One region of the Clavibacter phaseoli genome, then DNA from elsewhere that is predicted to be linked to it. Evidence: predicted binding sites of a transcription regulator. Region 1 holds the regulator's gene; the other holds the start of a gene.
What was found. The regulator LexA, encoded in region 1, represses DNA repair genes until DNA is damaged. The targets are predictions, from matches to a motif close to TCGAACANNTGTTCGA.
Positions count from the first base shown of each region.

Region 1 (8,799 bases):
GCGACGACCGCCTGCTCGAGCACGCGCTCGACGCTCTTCCGGCGACGCGCCCGTAGGCTGGCGGGATGGCAGACCTGCAGTTCACCAAGGGCCAGGGCACGGGCAACGACTTCGTGCTGTTCGCGGATCCCGCGGGCGAGATCGACCTGACCGACACCCAGGTGCAGGCGCTCTGCGACCGCCACTTCGGCATCGGCGCCGACGGCACGATCCGCGCGGTGCTCTCCAGCCGCATCCCCGAGGGCCGCGCGGCCCTCGACGAAGACCCGGACGCCGAGTGGTTCATGGACTACCGCAACGTCGACGGCAGCCCCGCCGAGATGTGCGGGAACGGCATCCGCGTCTTCACCCTCTTCCTCATCGAGAACGGGCTCATCGAGCTGCCCCCTGGCCGCACGATCCCGATCGGCACCCGCGCCGGCGTCCGGGACGTGCAGCGCAGCGGATCCGGCTTCCAGGTCGACCTCGGCCGCTGGGCGCTGGCGGGCGGCGAGCCGCTCGTGCGCGCCAAGGACCTGCAGGTCGCGCGTCCGGGCCTCGGCATCGACGTGGGCAACCCGCACGTGGTGGTCGCGCTGTCGAGCGAGGACGAGCTCGCTGAGGCGGACCTCGCCTTCGTCCCGCAGCTGGATCCGGAGCCCGCCGACGGCGCGAACGTCGAGCTCGTGGTGCCCGCGGATCCGCTCGTCGTGGACGGCGTGGGCCACATCACCATGCGCGTCCACGAGCGCGGCAGCGGCGAGACGCTGAGCTGCGGCACGGGCGCCGCGGCCGCGGCCCTCGCGACGCGGCACTGGGCGGGTGCTGCCGCACCGCACCAGTGGCGCGTGCAGGTCCCGGGCGGCGTGCTCGGCGTGCGGATGTTCCCGACCGAGGACGGCGAGCACGTCGGCCTCTCGGGTCCCGCTGAGCTGGTGTTCGACGGGGTCGTGGCGCTGGCCTGATCCGCTCGTCCCACCCCGGGACGCGGCGACCGGCGGCGGAGGATGGCCTAGGAGTCCGCGCCGCGGTGCACGCGGAGGACCCGGAAGCCCTTGTCGGACGCCGCGCGCGTCGTCTCGAGGCCCGCGGGCAGGGAGTCGACCAGCCAGCGCTGCAGCGAGTCGGATCCGAGGTTGCGCTGCACGACGAGCCAGGCGTCCGCGTCCGGCGCGAGGCGGGGCATCCAGTCGAGCAGGATCCCGTGCAGCGCCTCCTTGCCGACGCGGATCGGCGGGTTCGACCACACGGTGGCGAAGGGGAGGCCGGCGGGAACATCCTCGGGCAGCACGGCGTTGAGGTTCTCGAGACCGAGGGACCGGGCGTTCGCCCGCGTCAGCTCGAGCGCCCGCTCGTTCACGTCGACCGCCCACACGGTGGCCGACGGCGATCGCATCGCGAGATCGAGCGCCACGGGACCCCAGCCGCAGCCCACGTCCAGCAGATGCCCCTCGGCAGGGGGCGCGGGGACGTTGCGCAGCAGCACCAGGGTGCCCTGGTCGACGTGCTCGGGGCTGAAGACACCGCCGGCGGTCTCGACGTCGACCGTCCGTCCGCCCAGCTCGACCGTGATCGTGCGGGTGCGCAGGGGTCCGGCCGGCGACGAGGAGAAGTAGTGCGCGTCGGCCATACCGGGACGATACCGGACGCCGACGCTACGATGGGAGCACATGATCACGCACGACGAGCACGACCACGAGCCCGCGGACACGACGACGACGTCCACCGAGAACACCGACCGGGACGACGTCGTCGCGCGCGTCCTCGCCCGGGCGGATGACCGGTCCGCCGGCTACGCCCTCTTCCGCGGGTCCGGCGCGCAGGCGCTGTCCGCGGCCCCCGACACCGAGCAGGGCTCGGACGGCGACCAGAGCGAGCGCGCCGACCGGCAGGCGCTGCGCCGCGTCCCCGGCCTCTCCACCGAGCTCGAGGACGTCACCGAGGTCGAGTACCGGCAGCTGCGACTCGAGAACGTCGTGCTCATCGGCGTGTACTCGCAGGGGTCCGTCGACGACGCCGAGAACAGCATGCGCGAGCTCGCGGCCCTCGCGGAGACCGCGGGCGCGGTCGTCCTCGACGGCCTGCTGCAGCGCCGCCCCACGCCGGATCCGAGCACCTACTTCGGCCGCGGCAAGGCCGAGGAGCTGCGCGCGCTGGTCGCGGCGGTCGGCGCAGACACCGTCATCGCCGACACCGAGCTCGCCCCGAGCCAGCGGCGCGCGCTCGAGGACGTGGTGAAGGTGAAGGTCATCGACCGCACCGCCGTGATCCTCGACATCTTCAGCCAGCACGCCAAGAGCCGCGAGGGCAAGGCGCAGGTCGAGCTCGCCCAGCTGCAGTACCTCCTCCCGCGCCTCCGCGGATGGGGCGACTCGATGTCGCGCCAGGCGGGTGGCCAGGTCGGCGGCGCGGGCGCGGGCATGGGATCGCGCGGACCCGGTGAGACGAAGATCGAGCTCGACCGCCGGCGCATCAACACGCGCATGGCGCGCCTCCGCAAGCAGATCGCCGCGATGAAGCCCGCCCGCGACACCAAGCGCGCCAACCGCGACCGGCACTCGGTGCCCTCGGTCGCGATCGTCGGCTACACCAACGCCGGGAAGTCGTCGCTGCTCAATCGGGTGACGAAGGCGGGCGTGCTCGTCGAGAACGCGCTGTTCGCGACGCTCGACGCGACCGTGCGAAAGACGGAGACGGATCAGGGCCAGCTCTACACGCTGGCCGACACCGTCGGCTTCGTGCGGAACCTGCCGCACCAGCTGGTCGAGGCGTTCCGCTCGACGCTGGAGGAGCTCGCCGACTCCGACGTGCTCGTGCACGTCGTCGACGCCTCGCACCCGGATCCCGCGGCGCAGCTCGCGACCGTGCACGAGGTCATCGCGGAGGTGGACGCCTCGTCCATCCCGGAGATCGTCGTGTTCAACAAGAGCGACCTCGCCTCGGACGGCGACCGCGTGGTCCTGCGCGGCCTCGCCCCGCAGGGCGTCTTCGTGTCGGCCCGCACGGGCGAGGGCGTCGAGGAGCTGCGTCGCCGCATCGCGGAGCTGCTCCCGCAGCCGACCATCGAGGTCGACCTCCTGGTGCCCTTCGAGCACGGCGAGATCGTCGCGATGCTCCACGACGGGGCGAAGGTCCTCGAGACCGCGTACGTCGAGGAGGGCACGCGCGTGCGCGCGCTCGTGACGGCCGAGCAGCAGGCGCAGGTCCAGGCGTACTCGGTGGTCCCCGCGGTCTGATCCGCGCCGCACCACCGCGCACCGCGCGCACGAGAGCGGCCGGCCCACTGGGGGACCGGCCGCTCTCGTGCGTCGTGCGCGGGGATCAGACCGAGCGCATGACCGCCACGACCTTGCCGACGACCTCGGCGAAGTCGCCGAGGATCGGCTCGAAGGCGCTGTTGCGGGGGAGCAGCCACGTGTGGCCGTCGCGCTGGCGGAACACCTTGACCGTCGCCTCGTCGTCGAGCATGGCGGCGACGATGTCGCCGTTCTCCGCGGTCTTCTGCTGGCGGACGACCACCCAGTCGCCGTCGCAGATCGCCGCGTCGATCATGGAGTCGCCGACGACGCGGAGCATGAAGAGGTCGCCCTTGCCGACGAGCTGGCGGGGGAGGGGGAAGACCTCCTCGACCATCTGCTCCGCGGTGATGGGGATGCCGGCGGCGATGCGGCCGACCATGGGCACCATGGCGGCGTCGCCCACGGGCGTCGACGGCTCTCCGCTCTCCGCGGCGCCGGTGCCCGGCAGGTCGATGAGCACCTCGAGGGCGCGCGGCCGGTTCGGGTCGCGACGGAGGTAGCCGGAGAGCTCGAGCTGGTTGAGCTGGTGGGTGACGCTCGAGAGCGACGCGAGGCCCACGGCGTCGCCGATCTCGCGCATGCTCGGCGGGTAGCCCTGGCCGGCGATGGTGCGCTGGATGAACTCCAGGATCGAGATCTGCTTGTCGCTGAGGCTCTTGCGGCGCCTCGTCGCGCCGCCTCCCGCCGCTCGCTCGTCCGTCATGCCACGGCCCGCCTCTCGTCGCCGACGCCGCCGCGGGGCGGTCGACCCGGCGGGCCGACGCCCTCGCGGGGGCGATGTCGGTGGTGCCCGGTGGAATGGACACCAGGCACTCGAAACTGTATCCAGCCGGGGCACCTCGTACAAACACCTGTTCGAGCGTGTCGCGCGCCTGGGGGCCGGATCGAGGCGATGAGGGCTTGCGGAGGGCTGGTTTCGAATGTATGTTCGGAACACAGCTTCGCACCCGGCTCTCCCGGCCGAGAGCCGGGTGCGAGCTGCCCGACCCGCATCGCATGCCGTACCGCACTGCACCGCCGAGCGCGTCGCGCCGACGCCCCACCGTCTCGCACGAGAGGTCACCATGAACACCGCAGCCACCACCCCCGGAACCACCGCCTCCGCCGTCGCACCCGTCGCGGAGGCCGCCGTCGCGCCCCGCACGCGCCTGCGCATCACGCGCCGGGGCCGCGTCGTCCTCACCGCGCTCGTCGCGACCCCGCTCGCGCTCGGCGCCGGGCTCGTCGCCCTCAACGGCGGCGCGGCCGTCGCGTCGAAGGACGCGTCGGGCACCGCGTTCGAGTACGTCACCGTGTCGAGCGGCGAGTCCCTCTGGGACCTCGCCGAGGAGATCGCGCCGTCGGCCGACCCGCGCGACGTCATCGCGTCGGTCGTCGACCTCAACCGCCTCCCCTCGTCGGATGTCGCGGCCGGCCAGCAGCTCGCCGTCCCCGCCCAGTACGCCCACTGAACCCGCGCCGCCGCGTCTGCGCGGCGAGCGCGCACGGGGTCCGTCGTCGCTCCCGGTGGCGGCCGGGAGCGCGGCGGTACGACGGGATGCGATCGGTAGCATGGGACCCATGAGCACCCTCGCGCGCACCGCGCACGTCACGCGGCAGACCAGCGAGTCCCGCATCGACCTCCAGCTCGACCTCGACGGCACCGGTGCCTCCGAGATCAGCACCTCGGTCCCGTTCTACGATCACATGCTCACCGCGTTCGCGAAGCACTCGCTCACCGACCTGAAGGTCACCGCCACGGGCGACACGCACATCGACGTGCACCACACCGTGGAGGACGTGGGGATCGTGCTCGGGCAGGCCATCCGCGAGGCGCTCGGCGACAAGTCCGGCATCGCCCGCTTCGGCGACGCGCTCGTCCCGCTCGACGAGGCCCTGGTGCAGTCGGTCGTCGACATCTCCGGCCGTCCGTTCCTCGTGCACTCGGGCGAGCCCGCCGGCTTCGAGATGCACCTCATCGGCGGTCACTTCACCGGATCCATGGTCCGCCACGTCTTCGAGGCCATCACCTTCCACGCCGGCCTGACCGTGCACGTCACCGTGCTCGGCGGGCGCGACCCGCACCACATCGCCGAGGCGGAGTTCAAGTCCTTCGCGCGCGCGTTCCGCCTCGCCAAGGAGCTCGACCCGCGCGTCTCCGGCATCCCGTCCACCAAGGGCGCGCTGTGACGCGGCCCTCCGTCGTCGTCCTCGACTACGGGAGCGGCAACGTCCACTCCGCGGTCAAGGCGCTCGAGCTGGCCGGCGCGGACGTCGAGCTGACGGGCGACCCGAAGCGGGCGCACGAGGCCGACGGGCTCCTCGTCCCCGGCGTCGGCGCGTTCTCGGCCGTCATGACCGCGTTGCGGGCGGCCGGCGGCGACCGCGTCGTCGACCGCCGCCTCGCCGGCGGCCGCCCGGTGCTCGGCATCTGCGTGGGCATGCAGGTCATGTTCGACCGCGGCGTCGAGCGCGACGTCGACGTCGCGGGCCTGGGGGAGTGGCCGGGCACGGTCGACCGCATCGAGTCGGACGTGCTGCCGCACATGGGCTGGAACACCGTCGAGGTGCCCGAGGGGTCCGCGCTGTTCGCGGGCCTCGAGGACGAGCGCTTCTACTTCGTGCACTCCTACGCCGCGCGCACGTGGGGCATCGACCCGCTCCCGCCGCTGCCGGCGCCCCGCGTGACGTGGGCGACGCACGGCGAGCGCTTCGTCGCCGCGGTCGAGAACGGCCCCCTCACCGCCACGCAGTTCCACCCCGAGAAGTCGGGGGCGGCCGGGATCCGGCTGCTCGCGAACTGGCTCGGCACCCTCCGCGCCGCCTGACGCCCGCATCCGCATCCGCCGTCGCCGACGGCCCCGCCCGAACGCCCGAACGATGGAAGGCCCCATGAGCGAGTTCACCAGCACCCCCCGCCTGACCCTCCTGCCCGCCGTCGACGTGGCGGGCGGCCAGGCCGTCCGCCTCACGCAGGGCGCGGCCGGCACCGAGACCGGCTACGGCGATCCCGTCGACGCGGCCCGGGACTGGGCCGAGCAGGGCGCCGAGTGGCTGCACCTCGTCGACCTCGACGCCGCGTTCGGCCGGGGCGACAACCTGTCGGTCATCTCCCGCGTGATCCGCGCCATCGACGGCGTGCAGATCGAGCTGTCCGGCGGCATCCGCGACGACCGGTCGCTCGACGTGGCGCTGGAGAGCGGCGCGACGCGCATCAACCTGGGCACGGCTGCGCTGGAGAACCCCGAGTGGGCCGCCAGCGTCATCGCGCAGCACGGCGAGGCCGTGGCGGTCGGGCTCGACGTCCGGGGGCGCACGCTCTCTGCGCGCGGCTGGACCCAGGACGGCGGCGACATCTGGGAGGTGCTCGAGCGGCTCGAGGACGCCGGATGCGCGCGCTACGTCGTCACCGACGTCACCAAGGACGGCACGCTCCAGGGCCCGAACCTCCAGCTCCTCCGCGACGTCCTCGAGCGCACCGAGCGCCCGGTCGTCGCCTCCGGCGGGGTGTCGAGCCTCGACGACATCCAGGCGCTCCGCGAGCTCGTCCCGCTCGGCCTCGAGGGGGCCATCGTCGGCAAGGCCCTGTACGCCGGCGCCTTCACGCTCGGCGAGGCGCTCGACGTCGCCGGGGATCGATGACCGGATCCGCTCCGCACGCCGACTCGGCCGGGACGCCCTGGGCCGGCCGGTCGTTCGAGCCCACGCCCTTCCCGGACGACGACGGCTCCGCGCCGCCCGCCCTCGCCGACGCGCTCGCACGCCACGGTCGCGGTGAGGTCGGCCCAGCCGTGGTGGTGGACGCGCTCCGCGACGCGCGCCTGCTGATCCCGCTCGTGGCGCGCCTCGGCGAGGAGGGCGAGGGAGCCCACGGGCTGAAGGCCGACAAGAGCGCCGAGCTGTCGATCATCACGGTGGCCGGACCCGACGGGCGCACCGTGATGCCGGTCTTCACGTCCGTCGCCGCGATGGGCAGGTGGAACGCGAAGGCCCGGCCGGTGCCCGCCGACGCCGTCCGCGTGGCGCTGGCCGCCGCGAGCGAGGAGACCGACCTCGTGGTCGTCGACCCGATGTCGGACACCGAGTTCGTGCTGCGCCGGCCCGCCGTCTGGGCGGTCGCGCGGTCGCTGCCGTGGATCCCGAGCCCCGAGGATCCCGAGGTCGTCGCGGCGCTGGAGGCGAGCGTCGTCGAGGAGCCGGCGGTCGTGGCGCTGAGCACCGCGCCGGGCGATCCGCGCGCGCGCCTCGAGGGCCCGGAGCTGACGATCGAGCTGGAGCTCGTCGACGGCCTCGACCGCCCGGCGCTCGACGCGTTGCTCGCTCGGCTGCAGGGGGAGTGGTCCCGGAGCGCGGTGCTCGCGGACCGGGTCGACAGCATGGGTCTCCGGATCACCTCGGCCCGCTGAGGCACGAGCCGCGCTCCACCGCCGAGGCGGCGCCGGGCGCGACGTGCGAGGCCGGTGCTCTAGGAGACCGGCCCGGTGTACTTCTCGCCCGGTCCCTTGCCGACGGCGTCGGGGTAGGGCGAGGCCTCTCGGAAGGCGAGCTGCAGGGACCGGAGTCCGTCGCGCAGGCTGCGCGCGTGCTGGTCGCCGAGCTCCGGCGACGCGGCGGTGACGAGGCCCGCGAGCGAGATGATGAGCTTCCGCGCCTCGGCGAGGTCGGTCTGCGTGGCGGGGTCGTCGGCGAGCCCGCACTTCACGGCGGCGGCGCTCATGAGGTGGACGGCCGTCGTCGTGATGACCTCGACGGCGGAGACCTCCGCGATGTCGCGCGCGTACTGGTCGGCGACGAAGTCCGCCGTGTCGTCGTCGGCGACACCCGCGGCGCCGGCGCCGGCGCCGGCGCCGGTCGCGGCGGGCTCCTCGAAGCGGTGCACGTGGGAGTCGGCCGGTCCTGCGGACGCGGGGTCGGGCTGGGTCTGGTCGGTCATGTCTGTCCTCGGGCTGGGTGGCGGTGCCGGATGGCGGCGGAGGCGGCGGGAGCCCGTCGTGGCCCGCCCTTCCGGGGCGGGGTCGGCGTCTGCTATGCTGATCGACGGCTCCGGGGCTGTCACAGCCCCGGTTCGAAAGAGGATTGATCTCCCACCCGCGCTTGACCGCCTCCATAGGTTACCGGGTCGATTTCGCTCCCCCGTCCGAAGGGCCCCTCACCGGGACCGCACGACGGGAGCCCCGCACACGCGGGGAAAGGGCGTGTTGCCGAGTACGACGGATCCGTCGCACCCTGGTGAAGAACCCTCCTCGTCTCGAATCCGAGCGGCTCCCCGAGAGCCGCCGGGCCACCCGAAGACACGAATAGGAGCAGTCCATCAGCGATCCCCGTACCAACGATCGAATCCGAGTTCCCGAGGTTCGCCTCGTTGGCCCAGCAGGCGAGCAGGTCGGCGTCGTATCCATCGACGTCGCACTCCGGCTCGCGCAGGAAGCCGACCTCGACCTCGTCGAGGTCGCGCCCAATTCCAAGCCCCCCGTGGCGAAGATCATGGACTACGGCAAGTTCAAGTACGAGGCCGCGCAGAAGGCCAAGGAAGCGCGTCGCA
Region 1 covers NZ_CP040786.1:656,472-665,270, forward strand. Annotated here, with positions in the region: gene miaA (tRNA (adenosine(37)-N6)-dimethylallyltransferase MiaA) at 1-56, shown strand, start outside; gene dapF (diaminopimelate epimerase) at 66-944, shown strand; gene FGI33_RS03065 (class I SAM-dependent methyltransferase) at 992-1,609, opposite strand; gene hflX (GTPase HflX) at 1,650-3,215, shown strand; gene lexA (transcriptional repressor LexA) at 3,301-3,981, opposite strand; gene FGI33_RS03080 (LysM peptidoglycan-binding domain-containing protein) at 4,343-4,729, shown strand; gene hisB (imidazoleglycerol-phosphate dehydratase HisB) at 4,839-5,447, shown strand; gene hisH (imidazole glycerol phosphate synthase subunit HisH) at 5,444-6,085, shown strand; gene priA (bifunctional 1-(5-phosphoribosyl)-5-((5-phosphoribosylamino)methylideneamino)imidazole-4-carboxamide isomerase/phosphoribosylanthranilate isomerase PriA) at 6,150-6,899, shown strand; gene FGI33_RS03100 (SseB family protein) at 6,896-7,663, shown strand; gene FGI33_RS03105 (DUF1844 domain-containing protein) at 7,723-8,190, opposite strand; gene infC (translation initiation factor IF-3) at 8,568-8,799, shown strand, end outside.

Region 2 (8,799 bases), 560 kb from region 1:
CCACCACGGTCATCAACCGCGAGGACTTCGGCCTCACCTACAACGCGGCCCTCGAGACCGGCGGCGTGCTGCTCGGCGACAAGGTCACCATCACGCTCGACATCCAGGCGGTCCTCGCGACCCCCGCGGCCTAGCGCGCACCGGCCGGGCATCCGTCCGGTCGCCTCCGCGTCAGGCGGATCCGACGCCCCCGTTCCCCTCCGAGGGACCGGGGGCGTCGTCGTCCCCGGATCGCGCCTCAGGCGACGCGGCCGAGCGCCCGCAGCGTCTCGACGGGGCGCTCGACGTGCGCGAAGTGGCCGGCGTCGCGGATCACGGCGGACCGGAGCGCGGGCACCGCGCGCGCGAGCAGGTCGAGGTCGTCCGGGGACACGAACACGTCGTCGTCGCCCCGCACGGCGACGACCGGGCAGGCGATGCGCGACCACAGGCCGTCCGCGTCGTACCCGCGCGTGACCTCCGCGGCGAGCGAGAACGCGCGCGGACGCGCCTCGGTCGCGATGGCGTCGACGATCGACCGGCGCACCCTCCAGCCGTGCGCGAAGAGCGGCAGCGCGATCGCGCGCATCAGCCGGATGCGGCCGACGCCGCGGATGAGCGCCGTGCCGGGGCGGCCGAGCCGGCGCATGGTGCGCATCACGCCGAGCATCATGGTGAAGCCCGGGATGAGGCGGAACTCCCGCACGGGATGCGCGACGCTCGCGATGACCGAGTACGTGGTGGGCGAGACGAGCTCCACGGAGACGGCGCGGTCGGGGTCGCGCGCGGCCAGGTGCAGCGCGATGAAGCCGCCCATCGAGTGGCCGACGAGCCGCCAGCGCGCGTAGCCGAGGCCGTCGACGACCGCGCGGACGGCGTCGGCGATGGCGTCGACCGTCGCCTGGTCGTCGGTCGCGTCGAGCGGGGAGCCGCCCCACCCCGGCAGGTCGATCGCGACCACGTCGGCGAACGGGACGCCCGCCTCGCGGGCGGTGCGGATCAGCGGCGTCCAGGTGGTCCAGGATCCGGCGGCGCCGTGCAGCATCACCGTCGCCGTGTCGGATCCGCGGACCGCGGCGTGGTGGTGCCGCACGACGCCGAGGCCGGTGGGGGTGCTGCCGCGCGCGAGGCCGGAGGCGGCGGGATCCGCGTCCAGCTCGAGCGGGCTGTATCCGGGCAGGGGCCCCGTCACTCGGCGCCGCCGATGATCTCCGAGCGGATGCGGCGGATGTCCTCCAGCAGCGACCCGATGAGGATCCAGTGCTCCTCGCTCGGCTGCAGCACCACGAGCGGGGCCGTGAGCGCGGGCTCCTCTCGCCCGTCGGCGCCGCCCGCGCGGCCGTCGCCCGGCAGCGCGTGCTCGGCGAGGAGCCGCACGTCGTGGGCCGCGCGCGTCAGCTCCGTCGCGATGCCGCGGACGACGGGCTCCTCGGCGAGCGACGGGTCGTAGCGGTCGTGCACGGCGCGCGTCATGCCGACCACGCGGTTGACGAGCACGGTGAGCGTCGCGAGGAGCTCCCGGTCGGCCTCGAGCAGCGCGCGGTGCCGCCGCCGGAGCGGGTTGAGGGTGAGGCTCTCGAGCCCCCGGTCGACCTCGGCGACGGCCTTCGTGTGGAGCGGCCGCAGCTCGCGGGCGCGGGCGAGCATGCGGTCGAGCTCGTCGCGGTCGACCGGCTCGGACAGCGCCCCCGCCAGCCGATCGAGGGCCGCGGCGCAGTCGCCCGCGAGGCCGACCACGGCGCGCCGGCTCGCCTCGTGCAGCACGGGCGGGGCGATCGCGATGTTGACGACCACGCCGATGGCCGCGCCGAGGATCGTCTCCACGATGCGGTCGACCGCGTAGACGGGCGAGAGCTGGCCGATGGCGAGCACGAGCATCGCGCTGATGGGGATCTGCGTGCTCGACCCGGGCGTCAGCCGGAACACCCAGCCCACCAGCACGGCGACGACGACCGCGAGGAGCACCACCCAGCTCGACGTGCCGAGCGCCAGCCCGAGGAGGAGCGCGAGCAGCACGCCCGTGATCACGCCGAGGCTGCGCTCGACCGCCTTCCCGAAGGTCTGGTTGATGCTCGGCTGCACCACGAGCAGCGCCGCGATGGTCGCGAAGATGGGCAGCTGCGCGGGCAGCAGGGCGATGCAGACGAACCAGGCGATGATCGCGGCGACCGAGGTCTTGACCACCTGGACGAACGGGATGCGCGTGGTGGTGCGGACGGTCGTGGTGATGCGCACGTGCGGCCTCCGGCGGCGGTCTCGGGTGGATCCATCATCCCGCGGGCGGAGGACACCGGGCGACCGGGGCCTCAGGCGACCTGGGCCGCGTCGTCCATCCCGTCGGCCCCGCCGCCGCCCTGCCGCCTCGCGTCCTGCCAGCGCGCCCACATCTCCTTGAGGTCCCACGCGTCCTCCGCCTGGATGGAGACGCCGCGCTCGCCCGTGCGCCGGGTGCGCCCGCGGATGACGAGCAGCCTCGTGCCGAAGAGCATGGGCCCGGCCTTCTGCTGCGCCTCGTCGAAGAAGGTGGAGTCGGAGCAGCCCGTGCCGTCGTCGAGGCTGATGAAGACCACGCGCTTGCCGCTGCGCATGGGCGGCGTCTGCGTGGCGATGCGGATCCCCGCGACCACCACCTCGGAGCCGCTGCGCACCTCGAGCAGCTGGCTCGCCGGGATGACCCCGAGCTCGTCGAGCATGGGCCGGTAGCTCTCCAGCACGTGCTCGGTGACCTCCATCTGCAGGATGTCGAGCTCGGCGGCGACGCGCGCGCGGCCGTCGGGGTCGGGCGAGCCGCGCGGGATGAGGTCGCGGTCGTCGACGAAGAGCGGCAGCTGGCCGGCCGGATCCGCGGGACGGGCCGCCCGCGCCGTGAGCCGGCGCGCGAACGCCATCACGTCGCCGCGCGACGCGGCCCCGCGCGCCGCCCGGTCGGCCTCGTCCGTCGCGAGCGAGTCGAGCGCGCCCACGGCGGCCAGCCGCTCGAGCAGCGCGCGCGACGGCTGCGCCTTCGCGTAGAAGTCGCTGATGGAGTCGTAGGGCTGGCCCCGCTCGATCCGCTCCAGCTCCGCCTGGCTCATCCCGTGCACGTCCTGCAGCGACAGCCGGATCCCCAGCTCGCCGATGCGCGTGCGCCCCGTCGTCCCCTCGCCCTCGACGCGCTCCACGCGGTAGACGCCGGTCGACCGGTTGACGTCGAGCGGCAGCACGGGCACGCCCATGCGACGCGCCTCGGTGAGGAGCAGGCGCTTGGGGTACATGCCGGGGTCGTGCGTGAGGATCCCCGCGAGGAACTCCGCCGGGTAGTGCGTCTTCAGCCACGCGCTCTGCCACGTGGGCAGCGCGAACGCGGCGCCGTGCGCCTTGCAGAACCCGAACGAGCCGAAGCCCTTGAGCGCCTTCCAGATGCGCTCGACGTCGGCGTCCGAGAAGGGGCGCCGGCCCGTGCGCCCGTCGACGTGCAGGGCGGTGCGCTCCCGGAACGCGGCCTCGACCACGGTGTCCATGCGCTCCATGTTGCGGCGCAGCTCGTCGGCCTCCGCGAGGGAGACCTGCATGCAGTCGGCGAAGATCCGGATGACCTGCTCGTGGTAGATGACGACGCCGAACGTGGGCGCGAGGAACGGCGCGAAGCGCGGGTGCAGGTAGTCGGGCCGGGTGATGCCGTGCTTCGTGTCGAGGAACGGCGCGACCATGTTGCCCTTCATGGGGCCCGGCCGGAACAGCGAGATGTCGGCGATGAGGTCCTCGTACACGTCCGGCTGCATCTTGCCGATGAGCTCGCGCTGCCCGGGCGACTCGATCTGGAACATGCCGAGCGTGTGCGTGGTGCGGATGGCCGCGAAGGTCTCCTCGTCGTCGTGCGGGATCTCGTCGAGCTCGATGCGCCCGTCGCGGTGCACGTAGCGCGCGTCGACCGGGACGCCGCCCGCGACCGCCGAGCGCGTGCCGTGGATGCGGTGGATCTCCTCCAGCGCGTACGCCATGGTGCTCTGCATCCGCACGCCGAGGATGTCGAGCTTCAGGAGCCCCATGTCGTCGATGTCGTCCTTGTCGAACTGGCTCATCGGCAGGCCCATGCCGCTCGGCTGCACGGGGCTCGTGCTGAGCAGGTCGGAGTCGCCGAGGATCACGCCGCACGGGTGCATGGAGATGTGCCGAGGGAGCCGGTCGAGCCGCTCGGTGAGGTCGACCAGCAGGTCGATGCTGGGGTCGTCGCGCACGAGGTCGGCGATGGGCTTGAGCTCGGGCTTCGTCTCGAGCACCGCCCGGAACTCGCGCGCGTTGAACCGCCAGATGTTCTTGGCGATGAAGTCGATCTGCTGCTCGTCGAGGTCGAGCGCGAGCCCGGCGTCGCGCGCGGCGCCGCGGGCCCGGTACGTGTTCTGCATCGACAGCAGGGTGACCCGGTTGCTGCCGTACTTCTCGAACACGCGGTGGTAGACCTCGTGCCGGCGCGCGGACTCCACGTCGATGTCGATGTCCGGCAGCGTCGAGCGGACCTTGCCGAGGAAGCGCTCGAAGAGCAGGTCGTGCTCGAGCGGGTCGACGTTGGAGATGCGCAGCAGGTAGTTGACGAGGCTGCCCGCGCCGGATCCCCGCGCCTGGTTGCGCACGCCCATGTCGCGCATGAGCGCGCAGACGTCGGCGACCGTGAGGAAGTAGGTGGCGAAGCCGAAGCCCGTGATGGTCTGGAGCTCGGTGCGCATGCGGGCGAGCACGCGCTGCCGCATCGACTCGTCCACGTGCCCGAACCGCTCGGTGACGCCGGCCTCGGCCTTCCGCCAGAGCGCCTCGTCCGGGTCGCCCGTCACCCCGATGACCGACTTCTCCGGCAGCTTCGGCTTCCGCCAGGCGAGGTCGGCGTCGGGATCCAGCCGGCAGCGGTCGGCGAGCTCCTCGGTGGCGCGCAGCAGCGCCTCGCCGGCCCGACGGTCGAGCGCCGACGTGCCCGCGATCTCCCGGGCGATCTCCTGCATCTCGGCCGGGGTCTTCAGCCACGCCTGCCCGTTGGGCTGCGGGCGGAACGACCCGAGCGGCCGGAGCGTGCCGGCGGCGTCGAGCACGTCGCCCGTGAGCGCGTCGTCGGGCTCGAGGTAGCGCACGGCGTTGGTGAGCACCGCGGGGACGCGGTGGGCGTCGGCGAGCTCGAGCATGCGGGCGGCGTGCCGGAGGCTCGCGGACTCGCCGGGCTCGGTGAAGTGGCAGACCACCTCGACCACGACCGCGCCGGGCAGGAGCCGGGCCCACTCGGCTAGGTGGCGGGACGCGAGCGCGTGGTCGCCCGCCGCGACGGCGCGGCCGACGTCCGAGTCGGGCCCGAGCATGACGGTGCCGACCGGCCCCTCCTCGCCGAGCAGGAACGCGGGCGGCCGGGAGCGCGCGATGCCGGCCTGGGCGCTCCGGGCGGTGCTCCTCGCCGTGCCGCGCCCGTGGCTCGCGCTGATGAGCCGGCTGAGCGCCGCCCAGCCCTGCCCGCGCGTGCCGCCGTGCGCGAGCACCGTGATCCGTCCCGGGTGCTCGCCCGTGAGCCCGAGCTCCGCGCCGACGACGGGGGAGACCCCCTGGGCGATGGAGCGGCGGATGTGGCGGACGGCGCCGTACAGCCCGTCGCGGTCGGTGATCGCCGCGGCCGGCGCGCCCTCGGACGCGACCCGGTCGACGAGCGCCTCGGGCGCCGAGGTGCCGAAGTGGGCGGAGAAGGCGGACGCGACGTGCAGGTGGGTGAAGCTCACGCGCGCCTCCCTCGATGTCCGCCCGCGCCCTCCCCGGGCGCGATGTTCGAACGGATGTTCGACTCGCCCAGTGTAGGTCGGCTGCCCGGCAGCCGCGACCCGTAGTCTCGGAGGATGACCAGCGAACCCTCCACCCTCGTCATCCTCGGCGCCAGCGGCGACCTCACGGAACGCCTCCTCCTGCCGGGTCTCGGCAGCCTCGTGGCGAGCGATCGGGGGCGCAGGATCCAGCTCATCGGCACCGGACGGAGCGAACGCAGCCCGCAGGAGTGGACGAAGACGGTCAAGACCGCGTTCGACTCGGTCGACGCCACGGGACGCCGGGCAGCGGGCATCGTCTCGTCCACCAAGTACATCCAGGCCGACCCCACCGACCTCGACGACCTGAAGCGCATCCTCGAGGCGTGCGAGGGCGCGCCGGCCCTCTACTTCGCGCTGCCGCCGGCCATCTCCATCGCGGTGTGCGAGCAGCTGGAGAAGCTCGACCTGCCGGAGGGCACCACGCTGGCGCTCGAGAAGCCGTTCGGCTCGAACAGCCGCAGCGCCGCGCAGCTCAACCGCCAGCTGCTGAAGCTCGTGCCGGAGGACCGCATCCACCGCACCGACCACTTCCTCGGCCTCTCCACGGTGCTCAACCTCGTGTCGCTGCGCTTCGCCAACCGCTTCTTCGAGTCGGTGTGGAGCGCCCGGGACATCGAGAAGGTCGAGATCCTCTACGACGAGACGCTCGCGCTCGAGGGCCGCGCCGCCTACTACGACAAGTCGGGCGCGCTCGTCGACATGATCCAGAGCCACCTGCTGCAGGTGCTCGCGGTCTTCGCGATGGAGCCGCCCGCGAGCATCGACCCGGACGACCTGCGCTCGAACATCGCCTCGGTCCTCCGCGCCACCGAGGTGTGGGACAACGACCCCGTCGCGCACAGCCGCCGGGCCCGGTACACGGGCGCGACGGTCGACGGCACGCGCATCCCCGCGTACGCCAAGGAGGAGGGGGTGGATCCGGCCAACGAGACGGAGACGCTCGCCGAGGTCACGTTCGGCGTCGCGAACGCGCGCTGGGCGGGAGTGCCGTTCCGCCTGCGCTCGGGCAAGGCCCTCAAGGAGGCGTCCAAGCGCATCGTCGTCACCTTCAAGCCGGTGGCGCACCTGCCGCGGGGCCTCCACGGCTCCGCCCGACCGGACCGGCTCATCATCGACCTCAAGCCCGACGGCATCTCGCTCGAGGTCACGATGGACGGCACGGGCGAGCCCTTCACGCTCACGCAATCCACGTTCCGCGCGGAGTTCGCCCAGCCCGAGCTCACCCCGTACGGCGAGGTGCTCGACGGGATCCTCGCGGGTGATCCGCGCCTCTCGGTCCGCGGCGACGTGGCCGAGCGGTGCTGGCGCATCGTCGCGCCCGTCATGCGCGCCTGGAAGGGCGACCGCGTGCCCATGGCCGAGTACCGCGCGGGATCCGCGGGGCCGACCGCCTGGCGCTGACCGCCCCACGTCGACCTCCCGCATGACGGCTCCCTGGGCGTCGTCGCCTCCCGGCGGCGGCGCCCTCGTCGCGTCCTAGCGTGAGGGCATGCCCGTGACCCTCACCGAGATCCCCCTGCCCGCCGCCGCGCCCGGGGCGTCGCCCGGCCTCCACGGCGTGCTGGCGGTGCCGGACGGGGAGGGCCCCTGGCCCGCCGTCGTGGTGGTGCACGAGGCCTTCGGCGTCACCGACGTCATGCGCCGCCAGGCCGAGCGCCTCGCCGAGGCCGGCTTCCTCGCGCTCATGCCCGACCTCTTCTCCGCGGGCGGCGCGCGCCGCTGCCTGGTCGCGACATTCCGGACGCTGGCAGCGGGGGAGGGCCGCGCGTTCGTCGACGTCGAGTCCGCCCGCCGCGCCCTCCTCGCCCGCGCCGACTGCACCGGGCGCGTCGGCGTCATCGGGTTCTGCATGGGCGGCGGGTTCGCCCTGGCCGCGGCCTCCCGGGGCTTCGACGCGTCGAGCGTCAACTACGGGATGCTGCCCGAGGACCTCGACGGCGTGCTCGACGGCGCGTGCCCGATCGTCGCGAGCTACGGCGGCCGCGACCGGCAGCTCGCGGGGTCCGCCGACCGCCTCGAGGCCGCCCTCGTGGCGCACGGCATCGACCACGACGTGCGCGAGTACGCAGCCGCCGGGCACTCCTTCCTCAACGAGGCCGAGATGGGTCCCCGGCCGCTCCGCCCGGTGCTGCGCGCGGTCGGCATGGGCCCGGAGCCCGCGTCGGCGGCGGACGCGTGGCGGCGGATCGACGCCTTTCTCGACGCCCACCTGCGCGGCGAGGAGCGGACGGGCGCCTAGCGCACGGGCCCGCGCGCCGAGCGGACTCTCCACCGCCCTCGGCTACCCTGTGGAGGATCCGGGTGCCCGCGCCCGGCGCTCCCCGCCCGGCGACGAGAGATCCCCCATGCAGCACGCCCCCCAGAGGACCCGCTCCGACCGGGCCCGCGTCCGCGGCATCGCACGGCACGGCCGGCTCCGCACCCCGAGCGCCGGACGCACCGTGATGAAGGGCATCGCCGCGACCGTGGCGGTCGCCCTCGTGAGCACGCTCTCGGTCGTGGGCATCGCCGCCTGGGACCTCTCCCGCACCGTCGCCGACAACACGGTCGACATCTCGGGCGGCCAGACCATGCCGCCGTCGCTCGGCGGCATCGACGGCGGCGCGAACATCCTCATCGTCGGCAGCGACAGCCGCGCCGGCCAGGGCGACGGATACGGCGCCGCGAAGGACGTGGGCACGGCCACCCTCAACGACGTCACGATGCTGCTCCACATCAGCGAGGACAGCAGCCGCGCGACGGTCATCTCCTTCCCGCGCGACATGCTCGTGCCCATCCCCGAGTGCGAGGGCCCCGACGGCACGAAGTACGCCGCCAGCTCGCGCGCCCAGCTCAACGAGTCGCTGTCGCGCGGCGGCTTCGAGTGCACCGTGCGGATGGTCGAGGGCCTCACCGGGCTCGACATCCCCTACGGCGGCGTCGTGCAGTTCAACGGCGTGGTCGAGATGTCCAACGCCGTCGGCGGCGTCGAGGTCTGCGTGGCCAACGGCATCTACGACAAGAAGACCGA
Region 2 covers NZ_CP040786.1:1,214,354-1,223,152, reverse strand. Annotated here, with positions in the region: gene FGI33_RS05695 (YceI family protein) at 1-134, shown strand, start outside; gene FGI33_RS05690 (alpha/beta hydrolase) at 239-1,171, opposite strand; gene FGI33_RS05685 (FUSC family protein) at 1,168-2,214, opposite strand; gene FGI33_RS05680 (DNA polymerase III subunit alpha) at 2,286-5,708, opposite strand; gene FGI33_RS05675 (glucose-6-phosphate dehydrogenase) at 5,823-7,190, shown strand; gene FGI33_RS05670 (dienelactone hydrolase family protein) at 7,279-8,028, shown strand; gene FGI33_RS05665 (LCP family protein) at 8,135-8,799, shown strand, end outside.
Region 2: FGI33_RS05680 (DNA polymerase III subunit alpha) is a predicted target of LexA. The motif match lies at 5,755-5,770, and genes of this name have one in related genera.